4 regions of the Streptomyces sp. NPDC005566 genome follow, and region 4 is predicted to be linked to each of the others. Evidence: riboswitches for the same ligand, from Rfam matches in the RefSeq annotation. Region 4 holds a riboswitch; each other region holds the start of a gene.

Region 1 (4,192 bases), on a different contig from region 4:
GGAGGGGGCGTGATCGAGCAACTGCTCCCCGCGTACGTCGCCTGCGCGGACACCTTTGACGCGGATGCTCCGGCGGGAACGCTCTACCCCGAGGAAGCGGAACTCGTCGCGCGCAGCGTGGACCGGCGCAGGCAGGAGTTCGCGGCCGTGCGCGCCTGCGCGAGGCGGGCCATGGCGGCCCTCGGGCTGCCCCCCACGCCTGTGTTGCGCGGCCACCGGGGGGTGCCCCTGTGGCCCGAGGGAATCGTGGGCAGCATGACGCACTGCGAGGGCTACCGCGCCGCGGTGCTGGCCCGGGCGTCCGAAGTGCGCGCCCTCGGCATCGACGCGGAACCGGACGAAGCACTGCCGGCCGACGTGTGGGAGGTCATCTCGCTTCCCTCGGAGAGACGGCGGATCGGCCAGGTCACGGGCGGCGCGGCCCCCCACTGGGACCGGCTGCTCTTCAGTGCCAAAGAGAGTGTCTTCAAGACGTGGTACCCGCTTACAGGCATCGAACTCGACTTCGACGAGGCGGAGATCGAGTTCCGCCGGAGCGAAGGGACTCGGAACCGGGGCACCTTCACGGCGCAGCTGTTCCGCACGGCGCCCGGGATACCGGGGTCGTTCGAGGGAAGGTGGCGGCTCCAGGACGGGTTCGCGGTCACCGCGATCGCCCTGCCCCACGCTCCTCCGGAGGGCGACCGCACCGCAGGTTCCACCGCCCCGACCGTCCGCTGAGTTCGGTGAGCGCGAGCGGGGGCACGTCCAGCCGCCAGAAGGCCTGGACCGGCAGAGCCAGCGCCTGCACCACCGCCGCGCGGACGACCGCGGGTTCGACCACGGCCATGACCCGCACGTCGCGGTCCCCGGCCAGGGTCTCCAGCCAACTGCCCACCCGGGCGGCCAGGTCCAGGAGTGACTCCCCTCCGTGCTGGGCGGCCGAGGGGTCGGTCAGCCAGGCGGACACGGCGTCAGGTTCCGCCGTGCTCACGTCCGACAGCCGTTGGCCGCTCCAGCGCCCCATGCGCCAGTCGTGGAGGGCGGGTTCGGTACGGGCGGCGAGCCCGAGCGCCTGAGCGGTCTGCCGGCAGCGCTCCGAAGGACCGCGCACGTACCGGTCGGCTCCCGGTACGTCACCGGCGGCGTCCCCGGCTCTGCGCAGACCCGCCTCGTCCAACGGCGCGTCACCCTCGAAGCGCGCCTCTCTAGACGCGGCATTCATGGCTGGTGAGATCAACATCACCCGTACCGTCATGCTCGGCCTCCACTTCTTGAACAACTGCCCGATGCGTAGGCGCCCCATGGGAACACGGCCCGCGCCGCGGGCCGTGACCGGGACGGTTGCACCGTGGCGGCGCCCGAGCAACAGGCGGTATGGTCGCGGCAACCAAGACGAGGTGTGAACGGAAGTCCGGTGAGAATCCGGCACGGTCGCGCCACTGTGTACCCGCTCGTTCTGCGGGAAAGTCAGACCCGGCACCTTCGTCTCAGGCACCACGACAGGGACGCGTGTTCCCACAGGAGGTTCTGCCATGGCACATTCTGCTGCCCCAGCTGCGATCGCACCCGCGATCACCCCCATCTCGCTGAAGGCCATTGCCCCCTGGGCTGTCTTCTTCGGGATCCTGATGCTCGTCCTGCTGTACTTCGTCGGCGCCGAGCAGGGCGCCACCGCGGTCTTCTCGGGCGAGTCCGTGCACGAGTGGGTCCACGACGGACGCCACCTCCTCGGATTCCCCTGCCACTGATAACTCCGGGAATCAGGGGAACGTTCCATGAACTCCGTATCGGTCAGAGCTCTGCTCGTCCGCGGCATGCTGGCCGGCCTCGTGGCCGGCGCGCTCGCTCTCGCCGTGGCCTACTTCCTCGGTGAGTCCCGCGTGGACGCCGCCATCGCGCTGGAAGAGTCACACACCCACGACCACGGCGGCGGCGAGGAACTCGTCAGCCGCACGATGCAGGCCACCGGCGGGCTCGCCACCGGTGTCCTCGTATTCGGCGTGGCCATCGGCGGCATCGCCGCACTCGTCTTCTGCTACGCCTGGGGCCGCATCGGCAGCTTCGGCCCCAGGGCCACGGCCGCACTTGTCGCGGGTGCCGCCTTGCTGACGGTGTACGTCGTGCCGTTCCTGAAGTACCCGGCGAACCCGCCGGCTGTCGGCAACCCCGACACCATCGGACAGCGCACCGGCATGTTCTTCCTGATGGTCGCTCTCAGCGTGCTGCTGGCCGTTGCCGCCGTGATCCTCGGCAAACGTCTCGCACCCCGGCTGGGCAACTGGAACGCGACGACCGCCGCAGGCGCCGGCTATGTCCTGCTGATCGGACTCGCCTACGCCTTCCTGCCCTCGTTCAACGAGGTCGGCACGGACTTCCCGGCCAGCCTGCTGTGGGAGTTCCGGCTGTCCACGCTCGCCGTCCAGGCGACGCTCTGGACCGCCTTCGGTCTCGTCTTCGGCTACCTGACCGAGCGGCTTCTCGTACCGGCCGCCGGTACCTCGTCGGCGGGAGGCCGTACGGCACCTCGCCCGGCCGATGCCGTGAGCTGACCCTCGAGCCCGCAGGGGCTTCCGACAAGTGAACCCGCCGGGAATTCCCGGCGGGTTCCGTCATGTGCGGGCCCGGGACCGGCGAGCTCGGAGTCCAGGCGTCAGCGTCAGGTGTACGACGTCAGGCGTCGGGCGTCCGGCCGGTTCGTGTCCAGTCGATACGGAAGTGTTTGAGCCGGTCGTCGACGCCGACCAGCCGCATCCCGGCCGCTGCCATGACGTGGTGCGATCGGGTGTTGTCGAGATCGGCATCGCCCTTCACGGAGGCGACCCCCTGGGAACGTGCGAAGGCAAGAAGGGCCCGTAGCGCTTCGGAGGCGTACCCCAGGCCGCGTACCGAGGGGATCAAGCCGTAGCCGATCGTCACCCGGCCGTCGGAATCCGGCTTTCCGTGGAAGCCCACACCGCCTATCACGTGCCCGTCCGCACGGCGCCGGATCTCGTAGGCGCCGAACGGCTGAGGGCTGCCGGCGTTCGCGCAGGTCTCCAGGAAACGGCGGGCGACCCCGCGGTCGCCGTCCCCGGGGTATCCCGGTGCCCAGAAGGTGCCTGCCGGCGGTTCACCCGCCTCCACCGATGCGGCTTCGGCCGCGTTCAGCGGGTGCAGAAGCAGGCGTGTCGTCATGAGGTTGTCCATGACAGCCCGGAGTATCACCTCGGCAGGGGACGTCGCACCCGAATTTCGGCACCCGACCTCGGTAGCGTCGCTACGGTAACAATGTTAGCTTTGCTGTCATCGGGCCGCGGAGACGGCCGGGGCCCCTCTACGGACGGAGCAGGTCATGAGTGAGCAACAGCAGCGCACCACCGCGGTGCGCAGGGTCGCTCTGGTCACCGGGGGCTCACGAGGTATCGGCCGTGAGAGCGTCGAGCGGCTCGCGGCCGACGGGTTCGCCGTCGTCGTCAACTACGCGGGCAACAAGACCGAGGCCGAGGCGGCAGTCGAGGCTGTCGTCTCCGCCGGTGGCGAAGGATTCGCGTTTCAGGCGGACGTCGCGGACGAGACTGCCGTGGCCGCCCTCTTCGACGCGGCGGAGGCGGCCTTCGGGGGGATCGACGTGGTCGTCCATGCCGCGGGCATCATGACGCTCGCACCACTGGTCGATACCGACCTGGACGCCCTGGACCGGATGCACCGCACCAACATCCGCGGCACGTTCGTCGTCGATCAGCAGGCGGCGCGCCGTCTCCGCGACGGCGGGGCGATCATCAACTTCTCCAGTTCGGTGCTGTCGCTCGCCCTCCCGGGATACAGCGCCTACGCGGCCACCAAGGGGGCGGTGGAGGCCATGACGCTGATCCTCGCCCGCGAACTGCGCGGCCGGGACATCACGGTCAACGCGGTGGCCCCCGGCCCGACCGCCACCGCGCTGTTCCTGGACGGCAAGGACGAGGAAACCATCGCAAGGATGGCGGCCCAGCCGCCGCTCGAACGGCTGGGCACGCCGCAGGACATCGCGGAGGTCGTCTCGTTCCTCGCCGGCCCCGCCCGCTGGGTCAACGGCCAGGTGCTGCGCGCCAACGGGGGGATCGTGTGACACCTCGTGCGGCCTTCTTCCGCGCCCCGCCCGGACATGCTCCGACGGGGCACCGTTTCCCGCGCGGGCGCCGGACCCGCGCCGTACACCGCTTGATAGCGTCCGTGCCGTGAGTACCCGAGC
Region 2 (4,192 bases), on a different contig from region 4:
CGCACCACCACACCCGGCTCGGCCGCCAGCGCGTCCACATCGGTGAAGTTCGACATCAGCGGCACGGCGCACACCGCGACCCGCAGGACGTCCTGGCCGTGCGGCGGTGCGACGACCGACTCCCGCACGGCGCCGCGCATCGACACCCGCAGCCCGTCCTCCTCGTCGATACCGAGGCCGTGGGCGAACGGCAGCACCCCGTACGTACGGCGCCCGGTGAGCTCGTGCAGCATGTCCAGGCCGGGCTCCAGCAGCGACACATCGCCGCGGAACTTGTTGACGAGGTACCCGGCGACCAGCGCCTGGTCCTCGGCGCTCAGCAGCGCCGTCGTACCGAAGAACGAAGCGAACACCCCGCCCCGGTCGATGTCCCCGACGACCAGCACCGGGAAGCGAGCCGCCCGCGCGATGCCCATGTTCACGATGTCCGTGCGCCGCAGATTGATCTCGGCCGGACTGCCCGCCCCCTCGCAGATCACGGCGTCATACGTGCCCCGGAGCTGCTCCAGACAGTCCACGACCGTCCCCAGCAGCGATTCCTGGCGCCCGCCGTGGTAGCCGCGCGCACTCATCTCGCCGACCGGCTTCCCCATCAGGACCACCTGACTGGAGCGGTCACCACCGGGCTTGAGCAGCACCGGGTTCATCAGCACGCTCGGCTCCACCCGGGCGGCCTGCGCCTGCATCGCCTGGGCACGGCCGATCTCCGCACCCTCGTGGGTGACGAACGAGTTCAGCGACATGTTCTGCGCCTTGAACGGTGCGACCTTCACCCCCTGGCGCACCAGCCACCGGCAGATCCCCGCCGTGACGACGCTCTTGCCCGCGTCCGAGGTGGTTCCCGCGACCAGCAGCCCGCCGCCCTGTCCGCCGCTCATGCCCGACCCTTCCGTCCTGCGGCCAGCCGCGCGGCCGCACACACGCCGAGGGCCAGCACACTCACCCGGCGCGACAGCCGCACCGCGCGTTCGATATCAGTGACCCGCACGTCCCGGCCGGTCTCCCCGTTGAGTACGGGCCGGTGCTCGACCCGGCCGCCGTACGCGAGAGTCCCGCCGAGGCGCACGCCGAGCGCACCCGCGAACGAGGCCTCCACCGGGCCCGCGTTGGGGCTCGGGTGCTTTCCCGCGTCGGCCCGCCAGGCCCGTACCGCCTCGCGCGGACGGCCACCGGCGGCCACGGCGAGCACCGCGGTGAGGCGGGCCCCGGGCCAGCCGGCGAGGTCGTCGAGACGGGCCGAGGCCCAGCCGTAGCGGCGGTGGCGCGGCGACCTGTGGCCGACCATGGCGTCGAGTGTGTTGACGGCCCGGAACGCGACGAGGCCCGGGACACCGCCGATGGCGCCCCACACCAGAGCGCCGACGACGGCGTCGGAGGTGTTCTCGGCGACGGACTCCACCACCGCGCGGGCGATCTGCGGTCCGTCGAGGGACTGGGGGTCACGGCCGCAGAGGTGCGGCAGCCGCTCCCGGGCCACCTCGACGTCACCGGCGGCGAGCGCACCGCCGATGGCGCGGGCCTCCCGGCCCAGCGACGTACCGCCGACGACGGACCAGGTGGCGGCGGCGGTCAGGGCCACGGCCGCGGCGGGACGGTCGCGTACGGCACGGGCGGCCAGCGCGGCGGCGCCCGTGGCGCCCCCGGCGCAGACGAGTGCGTGCAGGGCGCCCCAGCCGCGGTGGTCGCGCCACAGCCGGCTCTCGACGCCTGCCGCGGCCTGCCCGAAGGCGGCGACGGGGTGGCCCCGCCGGGGGTCACCGAGCAGCAGGTCGCCGATCAGACCGGCGGTGGCGCCGTACGCGAAGATGCGGTCGGCTCGCACGGTTCAGCCGGCCGTCGCGCCTCGAAGGACCTTCGGAGCGGGTGACACAGGGACCGACGCACGGCAGCCAGGCATGGCAGATGTCCTTAACTCAGGGTCCGCGCCCTGGTTCGACGTGACCGGCGACGAGAGTCTCCTGGCTTCCGGATCCGCAGTTCCCCCGGCCTTCCAGTCCGTGGTGGACCGTGACTTCCGTGTGGGGGCCTGCTCCCCGGTGACAGTGGCGGGACCGCGCCGGATTCGCACCGGCTTCCTCTCCTGTCGCCGTAAATGGCACCGGCAGTCCACCACGCCCCGTGAACGCCCGTCAACCTGCCGTTGACCTGCGGGAGTGCAGTGTGCGCAGACGCACATCGGGCCGGACACACCCGTGGTGTGTCCGGCCCGATGCGAGGAGACGGCGGCGCCGCGCCGGGGTGCTCAGACGACGATCAGATAGATCCCGTAGGCGACCGCCGCCGCGCACAGCCCGAAACAGGCGTACGCGCCGGTGCGCGCCAGCGTGAGGGATCCGCCGGACTGAACCGCCGAGGCCTGCTTGGCGAGGCCGATGATGCCGAGAGTGAAGAGGCCGACCAGTGCGACGGTGACCACGAGGCTGACGCCGAAGACGGAGGCGAGAGCTGCCCAGTCGATGTTCATACGGATCTGTCCTTACACCGTGGCCGGTCGGGCCGGGTCGGCCGGGGTTCCGGCCGTCGGGGCCGGGGCCGGGATGGTGGTCTTGAGGTCCGGGACGCCGGAGCCGATGGGCGGCGGGCTGACGGCCGCGATGGCGGTGGTGACGACGCCCGCGGGCTCGGCGTCCGTCTCGTTGACGTTGGTGTGGTCGACCGGCTTGCGGCGCGACAGCAGCCAGATGGCACCGGAGCCCGCGACGAGGAGAACGGCGACCACGCCGACACCCCAGGGGCCCTGTTTGGTGAGGAACTCCGCGCCCGCGCCGACCAGGCCGGCGGCCGGCAGGGTCAGGCCCCAGGCGATGAACATGCGGGTGGCCGTGGACCAGCGGACCACGCCTCCCTTGCGTCCGAGACCGGCGCCCATCACGGCACCGGAGCAGGACTGGGTGGTGGAGAGGGAGAAGCCGAGGTGCGAGGAGGCCAGGATGACCGTGGCCGCACTGGTCTGGGCGGCGAAGCCCTGCGGCGGCCTGAGGTCGGTGAGGCCGCTGCCCATGGTGCGGATGATGCGCCAGCCGCCGAGGTAGGTGCCCAGTGCGATGGCGATACCGGCGGAGGCGATGACCCAGACCGGCGGGTTGGAGCCGGGGGCGAGCACGCCACCGGTGACCAGGGCCAGGGTGATGATGCCCATCGTCTTCTGGGCGTCGTTGGTGCCGTGGGCGAGGGAGACGAGACCGGCCGAGGCGATCTGTCCGGCCCGGTAGCCCTTGGCGGTCGACTTCAGCTGCGCCTCGTCGGTGATCTTCCGGTTGAGGCGGTACGTCAGCTTCGTGGCCAGTAGTGCGGCCAGACCTGCCACGAGGGGGGCCGCGATCGCGGGCAGGAGGACCTTCGTGACGACGGTGCCGCCGTTGATCGAGGACCAGCCGGCCGACATGACCGCGGCGCCGATGAGGCCGCCGAAGAGCGCGTGGGAGGAACTGGAGGGCAGGCCGACCAGCCAGGTCAGCAGATTCCACAGGATGGCGCCGACGAGCGCCGCGAAGATGACCTCGGTTCTGAGGCCGTTCTCATTGATGATCCCGCCGGAGATCGTCTTGGCGACCTCCACCGACAGGAACGCGCCGACGAGGTTGAGAACGGCGGACATGGCCACCGCTGTCTTGGGCTTGAGGGCGCCGGTCGAGATGGTGGTGGCCATCGCGTTGGCGGTGTCGTGGAAACCGTTCGTGAAATCGAACACGAGAGCTGTCACGATCACGATCGCGAGCAGCAGCGTGATGTGTTCCATTTACCCAGGCAATCGTTCGACGTCAGTGGCTGTAGGAACGTAAGCAACCTGGATGAACGGAAGATGAACTGGGCAGGGCGTTGTGGTGACTCCAAGCGCGAGCAGCCATTCCGCTTGTGTGCGCCCAGGGTGGCCGCACCGGCCCGCGCCGGTGCGGCAACCGGCCTTCGCCGGGTTCCGGTGCGCACCTGGTGTGCCGCATTTGCCCCTTTGGGATGACATCGGTCACGTGACCCTCGACGGCTCCGCCCGACAGGCCACGGCGGAGCCGGAGTGATACGAACGGATGACCCTAGGATCGCCCCATGAGCGATCAGCACCAGGACGCGATCGAGCGGGCATGGGACGGCGTCGTCGCGACGGCCCGCAGGACTGCCGCGGACGGGCTGGTCGTCGGCACCTCGGGCAACGTGTCGGCGCGGGTCGGCGGAGTCGTCCTGGTCACCCCCAGCG
Region 3 (4,192 bases), on a different contig from region 4:
TGCACACCCCGAACGCGGGGGCGCAGAAGTTCATGCCCAACACCAGCCCGGCGGGCGGGCCGAAGACCGGTCTCGTCGCCGCGCGCCTTCTCGCCGACGGCACGGACCACGGCGTCCACCTCTTCCTGGTGCCGCTCACCGACGACGTACAAGCTCTTCCAGGAGTACGGGTCCGGCGGTTGCCGGCCCGGATGGGCAGCCCTGTCGACCACTGCCTGACCTCGTTCGACGGGCTGTTCGTCGGGCGGGACGCCGTGTTGGGGGGAGGAAGGGGACTCGGCGGGGACGGCGAAGCCGGCATCACCCCCGCCGACCGACGGCGGCGCTTCCAGACATCCATCGGCCGTGTGACCCCGGGGCGGATCTCCATGAGCGCCTGCGCTGCCGGCTCCGCACGCGCCACGCTTGCGGTAGCCGTCCGCTACGGCGGCCGTCGCATGGTCTCCGGCGCCCGGGGCGCCGGGCAGATTCCGGTGAACGCCCACCGGACCCACCACGGGCCGCTCGCCTCGGCCATCGCCACGGTCTTCGCCATGAGTCTTCTGCACCGCAGGGCGCTCGACCGGTGGGAGCGCCGCACCGACGAGAACGGAGCGGAGGCGGAGCGTCTGGTGGCCGTCGCCAAGGGGTGGATCACCTGGCAGGCCCGCTCGGTCATCGTCGAGTGCCGTGAACGCTGCGGCGCACAGGCGTTGTTGGAGAACAACGGCATGACGGAGCTGGTCACCGGGATCGAGGGCGCCATCACGGCGGAGGGCGACAACCTCGCCGTCCACGCCAAGGCGGCGGCCGACATGCTCTTCGCCGCCGAACCCGCCCCAGGGGGCCCCTCGCAGGACGCGGCGGGCGGAGCCGGCAAGACCCAGCCCGACCGGACCCCCGGTGAGCTGGCCGACCCCCGCTTCCTCGGCAGGCTCCTCGACGCGGTGGAGGACATCTGGTTCACCCGGGCCAGGAAACGCGCGCTCCGGGCACCGCACGGTGACGCGCTCGCGCGGTGGAACGCGGCCTCCGGAGCCGCGCTGCGGGGGGTCGAGGCCCACGCGTACCGGCAGGCGGCCGAGGGGTACGCCGAGGCGCTGGCCACGCTTCCCGAGGGCGCCGCCCGGGAGCGGCTGGCCGACCTGGAGCGGCTGTTCGCCCTCCAGTGGGTGGCACGCAACAGCGGGGACCTGCTGGCGGCAGGTCACCTGACCGCCCAGCAGGTCGACGAACTGCCCGAGGCCACCGAGGAACTGATCACAGCCGTTGCCGCACATGCACCCGAACTGGTCGAGTCCTTCGCGCTGCCGGAAGAACTGCTCGCCGACTGGCCGATCGCAGGACCGGACTACACCCACGCGTACGACGACCCGAAGGGCCCCTGGCACCGGGGGTCCGCCGAGCCGTCGCCGCCCGCCGCGCCGTGAGCGGCCGACGGGCTGCCGTCCGGACACGACCCGGGGCGGTGGGCGCCCGGCGTGTGCGCGAGGCCGCAGAGATCCTCGGGCTGCGGGCCGTGCTGCTCGCGTACTGGGGCACGGCATCCCTGCTCGCCCGTCGGCGCGGACGCCGCAGGTGAGAGCCGGAGAATCGGTTCGCCGCAGGTCCTGACCCGAGAACGCAGGTCCTGGCGAGGGAGGGGCCGGTGCGGGGGGACACCGCCCCACCCGCCGTGCCGGCCACGGCGCCTGGGGCCGCCGTTCAGCTGCGTGATAGCTTGCAGAAGCCAGTCACACTCCACGTGGAGTCAGGGAATCCGGTGTGAATCCGGAGCTGACGCGCAGCGGTGAGGGGGACGGGCGGGGCCACGGCCACTGGACACCCTCGGGGGTCCGGGAAGGCGTCCCGTCCGGATGAACCCGAGTCCGAAAACCTGCTGGCACCCGTTCCCGAACCGGGAGCGGTGCTTCGTACCGGGCTCCGCGCTTGAGCCCCAGGACGCAGAGGGACCCTGTGCCGCCCATAGCCAGTACCGTACGCCGAACCGCTCTGCTCACAGCGGGACTTGTCCTGCTGACCGCCTGCGGTGGCGGAGCATCCACCGAAGCGACGCAGGAAGGCAGCGCCGGCTACCCGGTGACGCTGAAGAACTGCGGACGCACCGTCACCGTCGGGTCCGCCCCGCACCACGCGGTCTCCCTGGACCAGGGGTCGACCGAGATCCTGCTCTCGCTCGGCCTCGCCGACCGGCTGGCGGGCACCTCCACCTGGACCGACCCGGTGATGAAGGGGCTGGAGAAGGCCAGTGCGAGCGTCCCCCGCATCGCCGAGAACCGGCCCTCCTCGGAGAAGGTCCTCGACAAGGAACCCGACTTCATCAGCGCCTCGTTCGAATCGACGCTCGGCAAGGGCGGTGTCGCGCCCCGCGAACAGTTCGAGGACCTCGGCGTCCCCACCTACGTCTCGCCGGCCGACTGCACGGCCAAGGACAACAGCAAGGGCGGGGACGGTTCCCGTACGAAGCCGCTGACCATGGAGAGCGTCTACACCGAAGTACACGATCTGGCCAAGGTGTTCGGCGTCCAGGAACGCGGTGACGAACTCGTCGCCCGCCTCCGGGCACGTATCACCGAGGCGACCGCAGGCATCGAGGCATCGGACGCCACCCTGCTCTACTGGTTCGCCAACGCCGAGTCGCCCTACCTCGCGGGGTGCTGCGGGGCGCCCGGCATCATCACCGAGGAGCTCGGCGCGAAGAACGTCTTCGACGACACGCAGGAGGAGTGGCCCCAGATCAACTGGGAGACCGTCGCCGACCGCAACCCCGATGTCCTGGTCATCGGTGACCTGACCCGCATGTCGCAGACCGCCGAGAGCGCCGAGAAGAAGATCCAGTTCCTGGAGTCCAATCCCGCCACGAGGAACATGGACGCCGTCCGGCACAAACGCTACGTCCTCCTCAGCGGCCAGGCCATGAACCCCTCCATCCGCACCGTCGAAGGCGTGGAGCTCGTCGCAGAGGGGCTGCGCGGCTTCGGGCTCGCGGGGTGACCGACACCCGTCAGGACACCTGTCAGGCCGCCGGCGCACGCGCACAGAAGGCACCGGTGTCCCGCCCTGCCGGCGTCCTGCGCGACGGCCTCCTGTGGAGCTGCGGGACGGCGTTGCTGCTCCTGTCCGTCGCGGTCGCCGTCACCATCGGACCCGCCCGGATCTCGGTCCCGGACGTCTGGTCCGCGGTGGCGGCCCACCTCGGCCTCGGGGACTCGCGGCTCACCCCGATCCGGGACGGCATCATCTGGAACCTGCGCATGCCCCGCACCCTGCTCGCCGCGGTGTGCGGGGCCGGACTCGCGGTGTGCGGCACCGTGATGCAGTCACTCCTGCGCAACCCGCTCGCCGACCCGTTCGTGCTCGGTGTCTCCTCCGGGGCGTCCACCGGAGCGGTCGTGGTCGTCATCCTCGGGGCGGGCGGGGGAGCGGTGTCGATCTCGACCGGTGCCTTCATCGGGGCCCTCTGCTCGTTCGCCCTCGTCCTGCTGCTCAGCCACACCCTCGGCGGGACGACCGACCGGGTCGTCCTCTCCGGTGTGGCGGCGATGCAGCTCTTCTCCGCGCTCACCTCCTTCGTCGTGATGACCGCCGCCGACGCCGAGCAGACCCGCGGTGTGCTGTTCTGGCTGCTCGGCTCCTTGAGCGGGGTCGGCTGGACCGATGTGTGGATGTGCGCGGCGGTACTCGCCGTGACACTGCTGATCTGCCTCGGGCACGCCCGTACGCTCGACGCCTTCGCGTTCGGCCAGGACGCGGCGGCCACCCTCGGCGTCCATGTCGCCCGCACCCGGATCGTGCTGCTGTGCACCACGGCGCTGCTGACCGCGGCGCTCGTCAGCTCGGCGGGCGCCATCGGCTTCGTCGGCCTCGTCCTGCCGCACGCGGCCCGCGCCCTGACCGGTTCGGGGCACCGGCGACTTCTGCCGGTCACCGCACTCGCCGGGGCGGTGTTCCTGGTCTGGGTCGACACGCTGGCCCGCACCGTCCTCGACCCGCAGGAGGTGCCGGTCGGAGTGGTCACCGCCCTCATCGGTGTGCCCGCCTTCGTACTGGTCCTGTACCGCACACGGAGGGCCACATGACCGCCGCCGCGAGCGCGGGCCTGCGGGCCGAGCGCGTGACGCGGGAGGCGGGCGGGCGGATCGTCCTCGACGGTGTGGACATCGCGCCGCCGCCCGGCGCCACTCTCGGACTCCTGGGACCGAACGGATCCGGC
Region 4 (4,192 bases):
TCCCACCAGCAGCCCGAGCAGCAGCGGATTGGTCGTACGGGACGCGGCCGTGGCGAGGCCGAGCGCCCACAGCCACCAGGCACCGGCCGGCAGCGCGTTGCTGCGGGTGGCCTGGGGCGCGAGCAGCGCACGGTGGAGCCGGGCCGTGCCGGTGGAACGCGTCATCGCCGGCGTCGGGCCTGCAGCACCGCGGCGACACCCAGCAGGAGGACCGCGCCGACCCCGGCCAGCACACCGGCCGACGGACCGCCGCCGGAGGAGTCGGAGGCCCCGTCCGTGGCGGACGCCGTGGCCGGACTGCCGGCGTCCGAGGCGCCGGAGTCCTCACCGATCTGCTCGCCGCAGCCCGACGCGGGATAGTCGGAGATCGCACAGAGCATCGCGGAACTGTCGTACCGCAGCGGCTTCGCCACCGAGGCGAGTGCCTCGGCGGTGCTCGCGTCCGGCTCCACCCGGGCGCACGCGGTACGCAGCGCCGGCGGCTTCTCGCCGTCCGGGGCGTCCGCCGCCGTACCCGGGTCGATGACCAGCGCGATCCGCTTGCTGCCGTCCTTCGCGGGGGTGCCCGCACAGATCGCCGCGAAGTCCGGGGCGCGGCGCGGCTGCGCCGAATCCTGGGAGTCCTCGCTCACCGAGAACCGGAAGCCCTGCACCGCGCCGTCGTCCGGCCGGGCCAGGGACGGGCCCTGCGTGGCGTACGACCAGTTCTTCCCGCCGTCGCCCTCCCAGAACGACCAGTAGCGGTAACCGGCCGCCTGCGCGCTGCCCGCGCCCAGCACGGTCAGCAGAGCGCCGACGAGGAGGAGAAGCCCCGCGGTGACCGGCGTGCGCCTCACAGGCCCTGGTTCTTCCGGCGGCCGCTGAGCAGGAAGCCGATGCCCGCACCGAAGGCGAGACCGATACCGACGAGCCACCAGACACCCAGGCCGCCGTCGTCGCTGCTCGTGTCCTTCGGCTGCTGCGCCGACGCGGTCGGCGAGGGCACGGCGGTGGCGGCGGGCTTGGGGCCGGACGCGTTGAGCTGCTTGACGAGGTCGACGCCGCCGAAGTCTCGGGCGTCCGCGCCCGTCGCGTGTGCGGCGAGCACCAGCTGGGCCGTGGCGGCGGGGCCGCCCTCCTTGGCCCATGCCTGAGAGTTCTTCTGCAGGTAGGTGACCGCTCCGGCCGCCTTGTCCTTGTGGCCGGACGCCGCCAGGGCGACGACCGCGTCGGCGGTGTTGCCGAAGTCCGGCTGCGGTGCGGAGTCCTCGGCGCCCGGCATCGGGGGGAGGTCCAGATGACCCGACTTCGCGAGTGCGCCCGAGAGGTAGGAGGCCCCGTTCTGCGCGGACTGTTCGGCCGTGAGGCCGGTGCCCTTGTGGCAGACGGGGGCCTTCACCGCGTTGGAGGTGCCGGCGGCCAGGCCCTTGCCCATCGAGCCGAGCACCGCCGCCGCCGTGGCGTCCGCGTTGGCGGTGAGCTTGCCGTCCTTGTCCGGCTGGTACGCGAACGCGCCGCCGCCCTCGGTGCCGCACGGCAGGGCGAACGTCTGCAGCGCCGTGTACGGCGTCTTCCCGCCGTCGGTCGTGATGTCGGCCAGCGGCACACCCGCGCGGGCCAGCGCTCCGATCACGACGGCGGTGGAGTTGGCGTCGCTCGGGCTGCCCGGGTTGTACCCCCAGCCGCCGTCCTTGTTCTGCACGGACTTGAGGAAGCCGACGCCCTTGTCCACGACCTCGCGGTGCACGGCCAGTTCGACCATGGCCTGGACCGCGGCCGCGGTCGCGTTGGTGTCCGCCACCGTCTTCGCGTCGCAGGGCTTCGAGGAGTCGCGGTACGACGCGAAGGCGCCGTCGTCGCACTGCTGGCCCACCAGCCAGTCCACCGACTCCGTGGCGGGCGTGACCAGTTCGATCCTCTGGGCGAGGAAGGCCAGCGACTGTCGCCACACACCGTCGTACGTGGGGTCCTTCGTCCCGTACAGCCCGGCCGGCAGGTCCGCCGACGGGGAAGGACTCGGTGCGGCGACCGCTGCGGGGGCGGCTGCGGAACAGAGCACAGCGGTGATCGCGAGCGCTGCCGCGCGGCGGCGTACGGTCATGGCGGGCTGGGCCTCTCCTGCGAGGACCGGGCACAGGCACACGGATGCACCGGGCTCCGGCCCCGTATACCTCGACGGTGCCGGCCACCGGGGTTCCGGTGGCGCGAGCCGGTCACGCTCGCGGACGGGGCATTCCGGCTCACCGCCCCGGAGGGCGGATGACGGCTGCGGGTCAGCGCCGGATTCGCACCGGCTTCCCCCCGTACGGGCATGATGACGACCCGCTCACTCTACCGGGGCGCCTCGGCGCCCCTGTGTGCGGACGGCTCCGCACGCGGTGGACCTGCCGCAGGACGCCGGAGGAAAGGCCTTCCCAGCAGGTCAGAGTGCATGCGAAACTCCGGCGGGGATCGCACGGGCACCCGCCCGTGGGTGAGAACGACCGGGGCGGGAAGCACCTGTGCGAACGAGAAGAACGGTGGCCGTGACGGCCGCGGTGAGCGCATTCATGACCATGGCCGCAGGCTGCGGTCTCGTCGGCGGGAGCGACAGCGCGCCGACGGCGTCGCCGTCGCCCACCGCACCGTTCACCAAGCAGACGGTGGGCGACGAGATAGCGGCCCTCGCCGACGCGGCGGGATTTCCGCCCGGCGACACCTCCACGGCCGGCATGCCCGAGGGGGCCTGGCAGGACTGCGTGGCGCCCTGGACGGGGGACGCGCCCGCGGCGGACGCGGCCCGGGCCTTCGAGGCCACGGTCAAGGCGCTGCGCACCCAGGACTGGGAGATCGTCTCCAGCCACGCCGAGCAGGACGTCACCTTCCGTACCCTCGCCAAACGCGGGTGGAAGGTGTTCGCCCGGCACTACGCGATGGAGGGCTTCGGCACGGAGCAGATCGTGTCGCTCACAGCCGTCGAGGACGGCTGCGAGCTTCCCGAAGCGATCCGCGGCGACTACGAGGACCCGGCCTGACAACCGGAGTCCGCGATCACGAAGTGGCCGGCCGGTGACTCCCTGAGCGTGTGGGTGACGAACACGTTGTACAGCCCCATGTTCTGCGCGGAGCCGTTCGCGTACACGTAACCGCCCGAGGTGTACGCCCGCCCCGCCGTCACGTGCGCGTAGTTCGTCGCGGTGAAGCACCGGGCGGGGGCCGAACCTCCGGAGGTGGTCGCGGTCACCGCGGACGTGACGGCTCCGGCGGTGCCCGAGGAGTCGGCCGCCGCCACGGTGTAGCGGTAGGAGACCCCGGCGGACAGCCCGGTGTCGGTGAAGGACGCCGATGCGGGCGAGCCCACAGCGGTGCCGTCACGGAACACCTTGTACGAGGCAGCTCCCGCGACCGCGTTCCACGACAGCGACGCGGTGCTGTCGGTGACCCCGGTGACCTTCAGCCCGGCGGGGGCCGGCAGCCCGTCCCCACCGCCCGGGGCGCCCTTGTCCAGACCCCAGAACACACCCGTGTAGTACGTGGAGCAGAGGGTGTTCAGGAAGTACGCGGCCGTCGACCCGCACTGATCGGCGCCCGAGCCCGGGCCCACCGGCAGACCGTGCCCCATGCCGGACACGGAGAACATCTCCACGGCCGGCTGCCCGGAGGCGTCGTCGTAGGTGGTCTGCGTGGTGTTGCCGGGCAGGCTCCGGGTGCTGGACGGGGTCTGGCCGATGCCCCAGACATCGGTCCACTGGTCGCGCAGCGCGGTGGCGTTGGCCGGGTAGACCGTGTAGTCGGAGGTGCCCTGCCAGATCGCGACCCGGGGCCACGGACCGGTGTGGCCGGGGTAGGAGTTGCGGACCTTGTCGCCCCACTGGGCGGGCGTCAGCTTCTGCGGCCCGGTCTGGCAGCCGGACGCGGCGGCCTGGCTGGTGGCGCACTGCGCGGGCAGTCCGGAGGCCACGGACCCGCCCGCGAACACATCCGGGTACGCGGCGAGCAGATCCGCCGTCATGCCGCCGCCCGCGGAGAGCCCGGTGACGTACACCCGGCGGCCGTCGGAGCCGTACGTCTGCTTCGCGTACTCGACCATCTGCACGATGGACGCGGCCTCGCCCCGGCCCCGGGTGCTCTCCGCCTGGTCGAACCAGCCGAAGCAGGACAGCGCGTTGTTCGCCGACGTCGTCTGCGGGAACACGACGTCGAAGCCCCAGGCGTCGGCGAACTTCGGCCAGCC

What was found. A riboswitch is a leader RNA that binds a small molecule or an ion and turns the genes downstream of it on or off. The one in region 4 is predicted to bind cobalamin.
Region 1: another riboswitch for cobalamin. It lies ahead of ABZS61_RS32040 (CbtB-domain containing protein); the one in region 4 lies ahead of ABZS61_RS01225 (prenyltransferase/squalene oxidase repeat-containing protein).
Region 2: another riboswitch for cobalamin. It lies ahead of ABZS61_RS14620 (cobalamin biosynthesis protein); the one in region 4 lies ahead of ABZS61_RS01225 (prenyltransferase/squalene oxidase repeat-containing protein).
Region 3: another riboswitch for cobalamin. It lies ahead of ABZS61_RS19980 (ABC transporter substrate-binding protein); the one in region 4 lies ahead of ABZS61_RS01225 (prenyltransferase/squalene oxidase repeat-containing protein).

What each region holds. Positions count from the first base shown of each region.
Region 1 covers NZ_JBEXDB010000028.1:18,767-22,958, forward strand. Annotated here, with positions in the region: gene ABZS61_RS32025 (metallophosphoesterase) at 1-13, shown strand, start outside; gene ABZS61_RS32030 (4'-phosphopantetheinyl transferase superfamily protein) at 10-720, shown strand; gene ABZS61_RS32035 (histidine phosphatase family protein) at 644-1,237, opposite strand; adenosylcobalamin (AdoCbl) riboswitch at 1,373-1,470, shown strand; gene ABZS61_RS32040 (CbtB-domain containing protein) at 1,515-1,730, shown strand; gene ABZS61_RS32045 (CbtA family protein) at 1,758-2,531, shown strand; gene ABZS61_RS32050 (GNAT family N-acetyltransferase) at 2,653-3,168, opposite strand; gene ABZS61_RS32055 (SDR family oxidoreductase) at 3,314-4,069, shown strand; gene ABZS61_RS32060 (TetR/AcrR family transcriptional regulator) at 4,179-4,192, shown strand, end outside.
Region 2 covers NZ_JBEXDB010000008.1:52,744-56,935, reverse strand. Annotated here, with positions in the region: gene ABZS61_RS14625 (cobyric acid synthase) at 1-878, opposite strand, end outside; gene ABZS61_RS14620 (cobalamin biosynthesis protein) at 875-1,822, opposite strand; cobalamin riboswitch at 1,952-2,079, opposite strand; gene ABZS61_RS14615 (hypothetical protein) at 2,243-2,464, opposite strand; gene ABZS61_RS14610 (inorganic phosphate transporter) at 2,477-3,739, opposite strand; gene ABZS61_RS14605 (class II aldolase/adducin family protein) at 4,045-4,192, shown strand, end outside.
Region 3 covers NZ_JBEXDB010000012.1:29,425-33,616, reverse strand. Annotated here, with positions in the region: gene ABZS61_RS19985 (acyl-CoA dehydrogenase) at 1-1,409, shown strand, start outside; cobalamin riboswitch at 1,693-1,878, shown strand; gene ABZS61_RS19980 (ABC transporter substrate-binding protein) at 1,936-2,973, shown strand; gene ABZS61_RS19975 (iron chelate uptake ABC transporter family permease subunit) at 3,030-4,058, shown strand; gene ABZS61_RS19970 (ABC transporter ATP-binding protein) at 4,055-4,192, shown strand, end outside.
Region 4 covers NZ_JBEXDB010000001.1:256,147-260,338, reverse strand. Annotated here, with positions in the region: gene ABZS61_RS01235 (energy-coupling factor transporter transmembrane protein EcfT) at 1-165, opposite strand, end outside; gene ABZS61_RS01230 (SCO2322 family protein) at 162-836, opposite strand; gene ABZS61_RS01225 (prenyltransferase/squalene oxidase repeat-containing protein) at 833-2,080, opposite strand; cobalamin riboswitch at 2,186-2,320, opposite strand; gene ABZS61_RS01220 (hypothetical protein) at 2,529-2,993, shown strand; gene ABZS61_RS01215 (PHB depolymerase family esterase) at 2,975-4,192, opposite strand, start outside.